Regions from separate parts of the Lysinibacillus telephonicus genome, predicted to be linked through region 1. Evidence: riboswitches for the same ligand, from Rfam matches in the RefSeq annotation. Region 1 holds a riboswitch; each other region holds the start of a gene.
What was found. A riboswitch is a leader RNA that binds a small molecule or an ion and turns the genes downstream of it on or off. The one in region 1 is predicted to bind S-adenosylmethionine.

Region 1 (2,192 bases):
CGAAGAATAATGCAACATCTCCAGCTTCACCTACGTTTGCAGAGCAATGCATAGGGAAAATTCCGTTTTCTGGCAGTAAATAGTTCATAATACCGAAGATAGATTTTTTCATTTCACCAGCATATTCAGTTCCACCGATTAAAATGATTTTCTTTTCTAATGATACAATAATGAATGTTTCAGAATCTGTTCCATCGATTGCTGGATCAGCTTTAAAGTTTGGTGCTGATACAATTGTGAATTCTGCAACATGAGAAGCTAATTCTTCTTCAGTTGGACGGATGAATAATTGGTGACAGAAAAGATTGTGCCAAGCGTACTCATTTACAACTTGAATAGCAAGCTGTGAGTCTTTATCTGCGCCAGCAAAGCCTTTAAATACGTAAAGTTCGTCTTTTTCTTTTAGATAGTTTATAACTTTTACATAAAGGTTATCAAACACTTCAGCAGAAATCGCGCGGTTTACATTACCCCAGTCGATTTTGTCTTTTGTGCTCTCTTCAGTTACAATATATTTATCTTTAGGAGAACGTCCTGTATATTTACCTGTTTCAGCGACGATAGCACCATCAACAGTTAAAATAGCTTCTCCGCGGGAAGTAGATTTTTCCACTAATTGTGGCACTGAAAGTTGAACTTTTATGTTGCCACCGTTTAATAATTCCTTCAGTTCGTTTGCAATTTCTACTGAATTCATCGATTAAATACCATCCTTTTTTAAGTATTCCCACTCTCATGGAGGTTTGTTTATATGTCAAAAATAGTATAACACATTGATTTAAATAATCTATACTAATGAATAAATTATTTTTTAATTTTTAAACATTTTAAGAATTAGAGAAAAAAGATTTGACAACAGCCCTTACATTACGTAACATGTTGAGATGAACGGATACTCTTATCCCGAGCTGGTGGAGGGTCAAGGCCCTATGAAGCCCGGCAACCTGCATTATTTATAATGCGATGGTGCCAACCTGATGCAAGGGACATACCCTTGAACGATAAGAGTGAAAGGTAATGAAACGACAATTCCTTTTACTCATGCAAATAAACGTGAGTGAGGAATTTTTTTTTTCAATATAGAACACAATGAAAATTGATAGGAATTCTACCTATTTTTATGTGCCTTTCTAAATCCTCGTGTTAAAAAGCAGCAACGGCTTGGAGTCCTATTGATAAGCGGACTTAACATGGGTAATGAGTACCGTATCAAAATCGAGAACTGTCTCGCTAAGATAATTAGGAGGAAACCAAATGACAAACCGTCGACTGTTTACATCAGAAAGTGTAACAGAAGGGCATCCGGATAAAATTTGTGATCAAATTTCCGATGCAATCTTAGATGCAATTTTAACAGAAGATCCAAATGCACGTGTAGCATGCGAAACAACAGTTACAACTGGGTTGGTGCTTGTTGCAGGTGAGATAACAACTTCTACATACGTTGATATTCAAAGCGTTGTTAGAAATACTGTAGCAGACATCGGCTATACTCGTGGGAAGTATGGCTTTGATGCTGAAAATTTAGCTGTTCTTACGGCAATTGGGGAACAATCCCCTGATATAGCTCTTGGAGTTGACCAAGCATTAGAAGCACGTGAAGGATCAATGTCAGATGAGGACATTGAAGCAATAGGTGCAGGAGATCAAGGATTAATGTTTGGGTATGCTTGTAACGAAACTCCTGAATTAATGCCTTTACCAATTAGCCTTGCTCATAAATTATCAAAAAGATTAACTGAAGTTCGTAAATCTAAAGAAATTGCATATTTACGACCAGATGGTAAAACGCAAGTAACAGTTGAATATGATGAAGACAACCATCCAAAACGTATTGATACAATTGTTATTTCCACACAACACGATGAAGATGTATCATTAGAACAAATTCAAGAAGATTTAAAAGAAAAAGTTATTCGTGAAGTTGTTCCAGCTGAGTTAATTGATGAAAAAACAAAATTTTTCATTAATCCAACAGGCCGTTTTGTAATCGGAGGACCTAAAGGAGATGCTGGTCTTACAGGACGAAAAATTATTGTAGATACTTATGGTGGTTATGCACGCCATGGCGGTGGAGCATTCTCAGGAAAAGATCCAACGAAAGTGGACCGTTCTGCAGCGTACGCAGCTAGATATGTTGCTAAAAATATCGTTGCTGCTGGTCTTGCTGAACGTGCAGAAGTTCAGCTAGC
Region 2 (2,192 bases), 790 kb from region 1:
AAGCAAATCGAGAGCAGTTCGAGAAAGCCGCAAATAAAAAATTCATCTCGTTTAGAAATGGTTTAACTGCATTAATTAATCGACTTGAAGAATTAATGCCAGAAGTAAAGTTTTATAAAAATACTGCAACAATTAGTGTTGAAAAGCATAATAACGGTTATGAAGTGTCATTTGATAATCGACCTTCCGTTTTGGCTGATGCTGTTGTATTAGCTGTACCGAACCAAGTTGTTCGATCTGTACTGAACGATAAAGAATTAGATAACCAATTATCAAAATTTACAAATGCCTCTGCAATTACTATGTATTTAGGGTTTGATGTACCTGACTCAATATTGCCAGCTGATGGAACTGGTTTTATTGTTTCACACAATAGTGATTTAGTATGCAATGCATCAACATGGACAAGTCGTAAATGGAAACATACATCAGTGAATGGCAATTTACTTATCCGCTTGTTCTATAAAAATAATAATCCAAAGTATGAAGAACTTGCTGCTATGTCAGAAGAGGAGCTTACAAAAGTAGCTCTAAATGATGTGAAAAGAAGCTTGAATATCGAAGAAGAACCTGTTGTTGTTAATGTTGAGAAGTGGATTGATTCAATGCCTAAATATGATTTGGCGCATAATGAAGCTTTGCAGGTTGTTCAGAATGAACTTGAAGATAAATATCCTAATCTTTTCATCGCTGGCTGCTCTTACTTTGGCGTAGGAATAGGTGCATGTATTGAAAATGGAAAAAATACTGCAGAGAAAATTTCTAACATATTATTGCAATGATTCACAAAAATCTGATTATAGTATTGACGAAAGAGCTATTTCAAGATATGATTCAACTTAATATAATAAAAAACAACTCTTATCAAGAGAAGCAGAGGGACTGGCCCGATGAAGCTTCAGCAACCAACAAAATGTAAGGTGCTAAATCCAGCTGGCAAAGAGCCGAGAGATAAGAAGGAAATCTAATTAGCATGCTAAGCCTTCTTTTCGAAAAAAGAAGGCTTTTTATTTTTTGAAGTTTAACGGATGAAGGAATTCTCTAAGTTGAAGTCTACTCCTCCGTAAACGCAAAGGCTCTTTCATATAAGAGGAGTAAACGGCGGTATAAGGGTCAAGCAAAAGCATAATATTACGTTTAAGATGCATAGCTTTAGGAGTTTATGCTTTTCTCGTAAAGAGACAGAATTTTTTAAAAGTAACCGATGGGGGATGAGTGAAAGAAATGAGATTATTGGAAGCTTTAAAATCAAAAGTTTTAACTGCAGATGGTGCAATGGGAACACTATTATATTCGTATGGACTAGATAATTGTCATGAAGAAATGAATCTCGTAAAGCCTGACGTAATTGAAAAGATTCATAGAGAATATATTGCAGCTGGAGCAGATGTCATCCAAACGAATACATATGGTGCGAATGCGATTAAGCTTGCACGCTATGGACTTGAATCGAAAGTTGTAGAAATAAATGCAGCCGCAATTGCAATAGCAAAAAATGCTGTTTCAAATGGAAACCAATTTATTGTTGGTTCAATCGGGGGCATTCGAGGAGTTCGAAAGAGTGATTCTACTTTAGAAGAAATATTAGCATCGGTTCGAGTTCAAGCAGAAGTATTAATTAATGGCGGTTTAGACGGTCTATTATTAGAAACGTATTATGATTTTGAAGAATTATCAGAAACTATAAAAATGCTGCGTATTATAACTGATATACCGATTATCGCTCAGGTTTCGATGCATGAACCTGGTGTTTTACAAAATGGGCTCCGATTGAATGCTGCATTAAATGAACTAGAGAGTATTGGGGCGGATGTAGTTGGTGTGAACTGCAGGCTAGGACCGTATCATACAATACAAGCATTTGAATGTGTAGAGCTTCCCGAAAACGCGTATTTATCAGCATATCCCAATGCATCGTTATTAGATATAGAAGATGGTCGTGTCATTTATGAGTCAGAGGTCGATTATTTTGCGCGTGCATCTGTTCAATTACGAAATCAAGGTGTTCGTTTAATAGGCGGATGCTGTGGTACGACGCCAAAACATATTGAATCTGTAAAGAAGAAACTGGAAAAACTAAAGCCTGTTGAATCGAAAGAGACTAAACTGCAACAAGAGATCTTTATACAGGATCCAGAACCGCGTAAGCTTGAGCCACTTCATGAAAAAGCGAAGCGGGAGCGTTCAATTAT
Region 3 (2,192 bases), 1.7 Mb from region 1:
CGCCTGTATATTTTCGTACGGATGAATGACTACGTAATAATTCTTTTACTGACATTTTGTTATCTCCCCTTTGAATTTGGTACTTTCTTAATAAAAATAGCCTTATGAGCAAAATCCCATAAGGCTATATTAGTATATTTTGCTTAGCTTTACAAAAATAAAACTTTGCTAAGCACTGCAGTTATTTTTTCTTAAAAGCTGCTGTTAACTTTGGTTCAGTGCCTACACGCATTCGATTTATATTTTCAAAATGCAGGAAAAATGCAACGAAAAATAATGTTAAAGAAATGAAAAATGGCCAAATTGTCGGTTCAATTATTAGGGCACTAATGCAAAAAATTACATATAGGATGAAAACGCCGATAATTAAATAATTTGTTAAAAGGCTAGTGATAATAAGAGCTAATACTGCTAATAACCCAAATTTCCAGTTTAATGCGATAAATATTCCAATTAATGAAGCAGTTCCTTTCCCTCCACGAAATTTCATGTGGATAGGGAAATTGTGACCTAGTATGACAGCTGCTCCGATAATAAACAGCAGAATTGAAATTTCGCTTTCTGAGAAGCTAGTGTAATTTAATAAGACTAATCGAAGTAATAAGATGGCAACAACACCTTTTGCGATGTCAATTAAAGCTACAAGCACACCATACTTCCAGCCAAGAGACAAGGTTGCATTTGAAGCACCCGCATTCCCATGGCCAACTTCTTTTAAGTTTACTCCTGACAATAAACTCGCAGCATTTGATCCATGAATACATCCGATAAAATAACCGATTATAAGGACGACAATTAATGCAAATAGCAATCTATAAACCTCCTTTCTATTACAGTATACTCGTTTAATATTTAAGAAGTTTCAAAAAAATTAAATTCATAGTTGACATAGTAATTTGCTTGGATTATAGTTAACTCAACGATGGAACATGAATCAAATACCTTTATCCAGAGAGGCGGAGGGACTAGGCCCTAAGATGCCCAGCAACCGGTGTTATTAACGCAAAGGTGCTAATTCCTACAGATTCTAATTAGATCTGAAAGATAAGGGGAGGAAAAATTGCTCAGTCAGCGAGCCCTCTTCTTAAAAGAAGAGGGCTTTTTGTTTTTCCGAATCTCCTCCTCATAAGATCGTCCATCTAAAATAAAAAAGGAGGAAGAAACATGTCACAATTACGTCCAGAAACACAATTACTTCATGGAGGTCAAAAGCCGGATCCGGTTACTGGGGCAATTGCAGTACCTATTTACCGAACAACCGCTTATGCTTTCGAAAATACGGAACATGCTCGTAAATTATTTGCATTAGAACAACCTGGCAACATTTACTCTCGAATTATGAATCCAACAGTTGATGTATTCGAACAGCGTGTTGCCCTTTTAGAAGGAGGAACTGCTGCGGTTGCTGTCTCATCTGGTGCAGCAGCAATTGCATTTTCGATTTTAAATGTGGCTGGTGCAGGCGATGAAATTGTTTCGGCTGGATCTCTGTACGGTGGTACTTACAATTTATTTGCAAATACTTTACCTCGCTATGGCATTACAACAATATTTGTAGATGAAACTAATCCACAAAACTTTGAAGCAGCAATCACTGATAAAACAAAAGCAATTTATGCTGAAACAGTAGGCAATCCAAGCTTAAATATCTTAGATATAGAGAAAATCGCGGAAATTGCTCATGCGCATGGACTTCCGCTAATTATTGATAATACTTTCCCATCCCCATACGGATGCAATCCAATTGAATTTGGAGCAGATGTAGTTGTTCATTCTGCAACTAAGTGGATTGGAGGACACGGTACAACAATCGGAGGTATTGTAGTAGATGCCGGTAAATTTGACTGGACACAAGGCCGTTTCCCTGGATTTACTGAGCCGGATGAATCATACCATGGGCTGCGTTATGGAATTGATACAGCAGCTGCGGCATTTGCTACAAAACTACGAGTTCAATTATTGCGAGACTTCGGTCCAACTTTAAGTGCTGATAGTGCATTTAACTTCTTGCAAGGCCTAGAAACGCTTCATTTGCGTTATACAAAGCATGGAGAAAATGCATTAAAGGTTGCAGAATATCTTGAAAACCACCCATTCGTGGAATATGTAAACTATCCTGGCAAAGAAAACTTCCCATCGCATTCATTGGCGAAAAAATACTTAAAAAATGGCTACGGCTCTATGCTTACATT
Region 4 (2,192 bases), 1.0 Mb from region 1:
CAGAAATTATTAGAGCAGCTTGAAAGCAAAACTACTGGAACGATTGTTCAAAAAGACATTTGGTGCTTTCCTGTTCATACAATAAACGTTTCATATAAACCAGTACTTCGTACGAAAATGGACATTTTAATGAAAATGCTGCTTATTTCATTACAAAAAGCGAAATTTAAAAATAGTGAGCAATTAAGCGAAATTCTTTTAGTAGAAGAGCTCTTTGTACAAGATTTATTATCCAAAATGCATAAAACAGGGCTTATCACTAAAGTTGAGGATTGTTATCAATTAACTGAAAAAGGGTTGAAACAATTAGCAAATGGCGTTTATGAAGAAGATCAAGATACAACTTCCGTAGAGCTTTTATATAGCCCAACTCATCAGTCATTTTTTAGTGGGGATATTGAAGAAATTTTGGATTTTGAAGATTTTCCTGAAAAAATATATCGATATAGCTCACATGAGGAGGAGCTTAATATTGATAACGACAAGATTTTACCTGAAATACGAAAGCTGCAGCACAATTATGAAGACGATCAGCAATCAGATCAATTGTTCATTACATCAATCGATGCTATTGAAAATGTACAAATCAATGATATCCCATGTTTAGAGTTTATTATTTTTGATAAAGAAAAAAGTTCTTTTCATGCTCGAGTTTGGAACACACTGCTGGATTCTTGGGACACTACTCTTGAGTATCAATTACAAGAAAAAGAACAATCTATGTGGCAAGAAAAATATTAACAAAAAAATAAATCTCGAATATTGCAAATATTAATTTTCCATGTTAGTATTAGCTTAATTTCATCTTTCTTATCAAGAGAAGCAGAGGGACATGGCCCTATGAAGCTTCAGCAACCTCTAACAGCAGTTAGAAAGGTGCTACTTCCAGCAAGACGTTATGTCTTGAGAGATAAGAGTGCGCGTTTACATTGTACCTCTCATTCTCATGCTGGAATGAGGGGTTTTTTATTTGATTTAAAAGAGAGATGAAAACGGCATTATAAGAAATGGGGGAACAAGAATGCCTATAAATATACCAAAGAATTTACCTGCTGGAGAAAAATTGCGACAAGAGAAAATTTTCGTGATGGAAGAAGACCGCGCGAGAACGCAACAAATTCGTCCACTAAACATTTTAGTTTGCAACTTAATGCCAGAAAAAGAGAAAACAGAGCTGCAACTATTACGTTTATTAGGGAACACGCCTTTACAAACGAATGTAACGTTTCTAAACACAGCAACATATGCGTCGCGAAATGTTTCAAAATCGCACTTAGACACATTCTACAAAACATTTAATGAAATTAAGCACCGTCGTTTTGATGGCATGATTATTACAGGTGCACCAGTAGAACGTATGGAGTTTGAAGATGTTAACTATTGGGAAGAAATTACAGAAATTATGGATTGGGCAAAAATTAACGTAACATCTTGCATGTATATTTGCTGGGGAGCACAAGCTGCACTTTATCATCATTTTAATATCGGCAAATTTGAACTGCCAAGAAAATGTTCTGGCATTTATTCGCATGTCATTACAGATCTTACGGTTGATTTAGTAAGAGGATTTAGTGATGAGTATGTTGCTCCTCATTCAAGACATACTTCTGTATCTATTGATGATGTACGCAGCCATCCTGACTTAAGATTATTAAGCTACTCTGAAGAAGCTGGACCATTTATTATCCAATCAAAAGATACAAAGCATATTATGATTACTGGCCATTTAGAATATGATGCAACAACGTTGGCAGATGAATATATTCGCGATGTTGAAAAAGGGGAGCCAGTAGATATTCCAGTAAACTATTTCCCGAATAACGATCCATCAAAAACACCAAAAAACACATGGCGTGCCCATTCACATTTACTTTTCTACAACTGGTTAAACTACTACGTATACCAAGAAACACCATACGACTGGCATTTTGTCGATGACATGATTGAGTACCATATATAGAAAGTGTAACGGTTACTTAAGAATTTTCAAAATATAAATACAATTTATGTTGGGGTTGTTTAGAAATTAAAATTTCTGAGCAGCCCCTCAACTGTTTGTAATCAGCAACTTCTTTAATAATCGTGTCATTTTCATCAGTAGGCTCATCCTAAAATGGCTTCAAAAGCAGCCCCTTTTTTACTTTATAGAAAAAGTTATTAATTAATGAACGTTTTTTTATTATAGAAAGTCT

Region 2: it holds a riboswitch for S-adenosylmethionine, as region 1 does, so the genes downstream of both, MKY04_RS19500 (bifunctional homocysteine S-methyltransferase/methylenetetrahydrofolate reductase) here and metK (methionine adenosyltransferase) in region 1, are expected to answer to the same signal.
Region 3: it holds a riboswitch for S-adenosylmethionine, as region 1 does, so the genes downstream of both, MKY04_RS01825 (O-acetylhomoserine aminocarboxypropyltransferase/cysteine synthase family protein) here and metK (methionine adenosyltransferase) in region 1, are expected to answer to the same signal.
Region 4: it holds a riboswitch for S-adenosylmethionine, as region 1 does, so the genes downstream of both, metA (homoserine O-acetyltransferase MetA) here and metK (methionine adenosyltransferase) in region 1, are expected to answer to the same signal.

Annotation. Positions count from the first base shown of each region.
Region 1 covers NZ_CP155468.1:3,249,741-3,251,932, reverse strand. Annotated here, with positions in the region: gene pckA (phosphoenolpyruvate carboxykinase (ATP)) at 1-697, opposite strand, end outside; SAM riboswitch class I at 896-1,008, shown strand; gene metK (methionine adenosyltransferase) at 1,255-2,192, shown strand, end outside.
Region 2 covers NZ_CP155468.1:4,040,386-4,042,577, reverse strand. Annotated here, with positions in the region: gene hemG (protoporphyrinogen oxidase) at 1-782, shown strand, start outside; SAM riboswitch class I at 859-958, shown strand; gene MKY04_RS19500 (bifunctional homocysteine S-methyltransferase/methylenetetrahydrofolate reductase) at 1,225-2,192, shown strand, end outside.
Region 3 covers NZ_CP155468.1:388,333-390,524, forward strand. Annotated here, with positions in the region: gene nfsA (oxygen-insensitive NADPH nitroreductase) at 1-55, opposite strand, end outside; gene MKY04_RS01820 (glycerol-3-phosphate acyltransferase) at 182-811, opposite strand; SAM riboswitch class I at 942-1,051, shown strand; gene MKY04_RS01825 (O-acetylhomoserine aminocarboxypropyltransferase/cysteine synthase family protein) at 1,165-2,192, shown strand, end outside.
Region 4 covers NZ_CP155468.1:2,253,162-2,255,353, reverse strand. Annotated here, with positions in the region: gene MKY04_RS10685 (hypothetical protein) at 1-741, shown strand, start outside; SAM riboswitch class I at 808-917, shown strand; gene metA (homoserine O-acetyltransferase MetA) at 1,022-1,960, shown strand.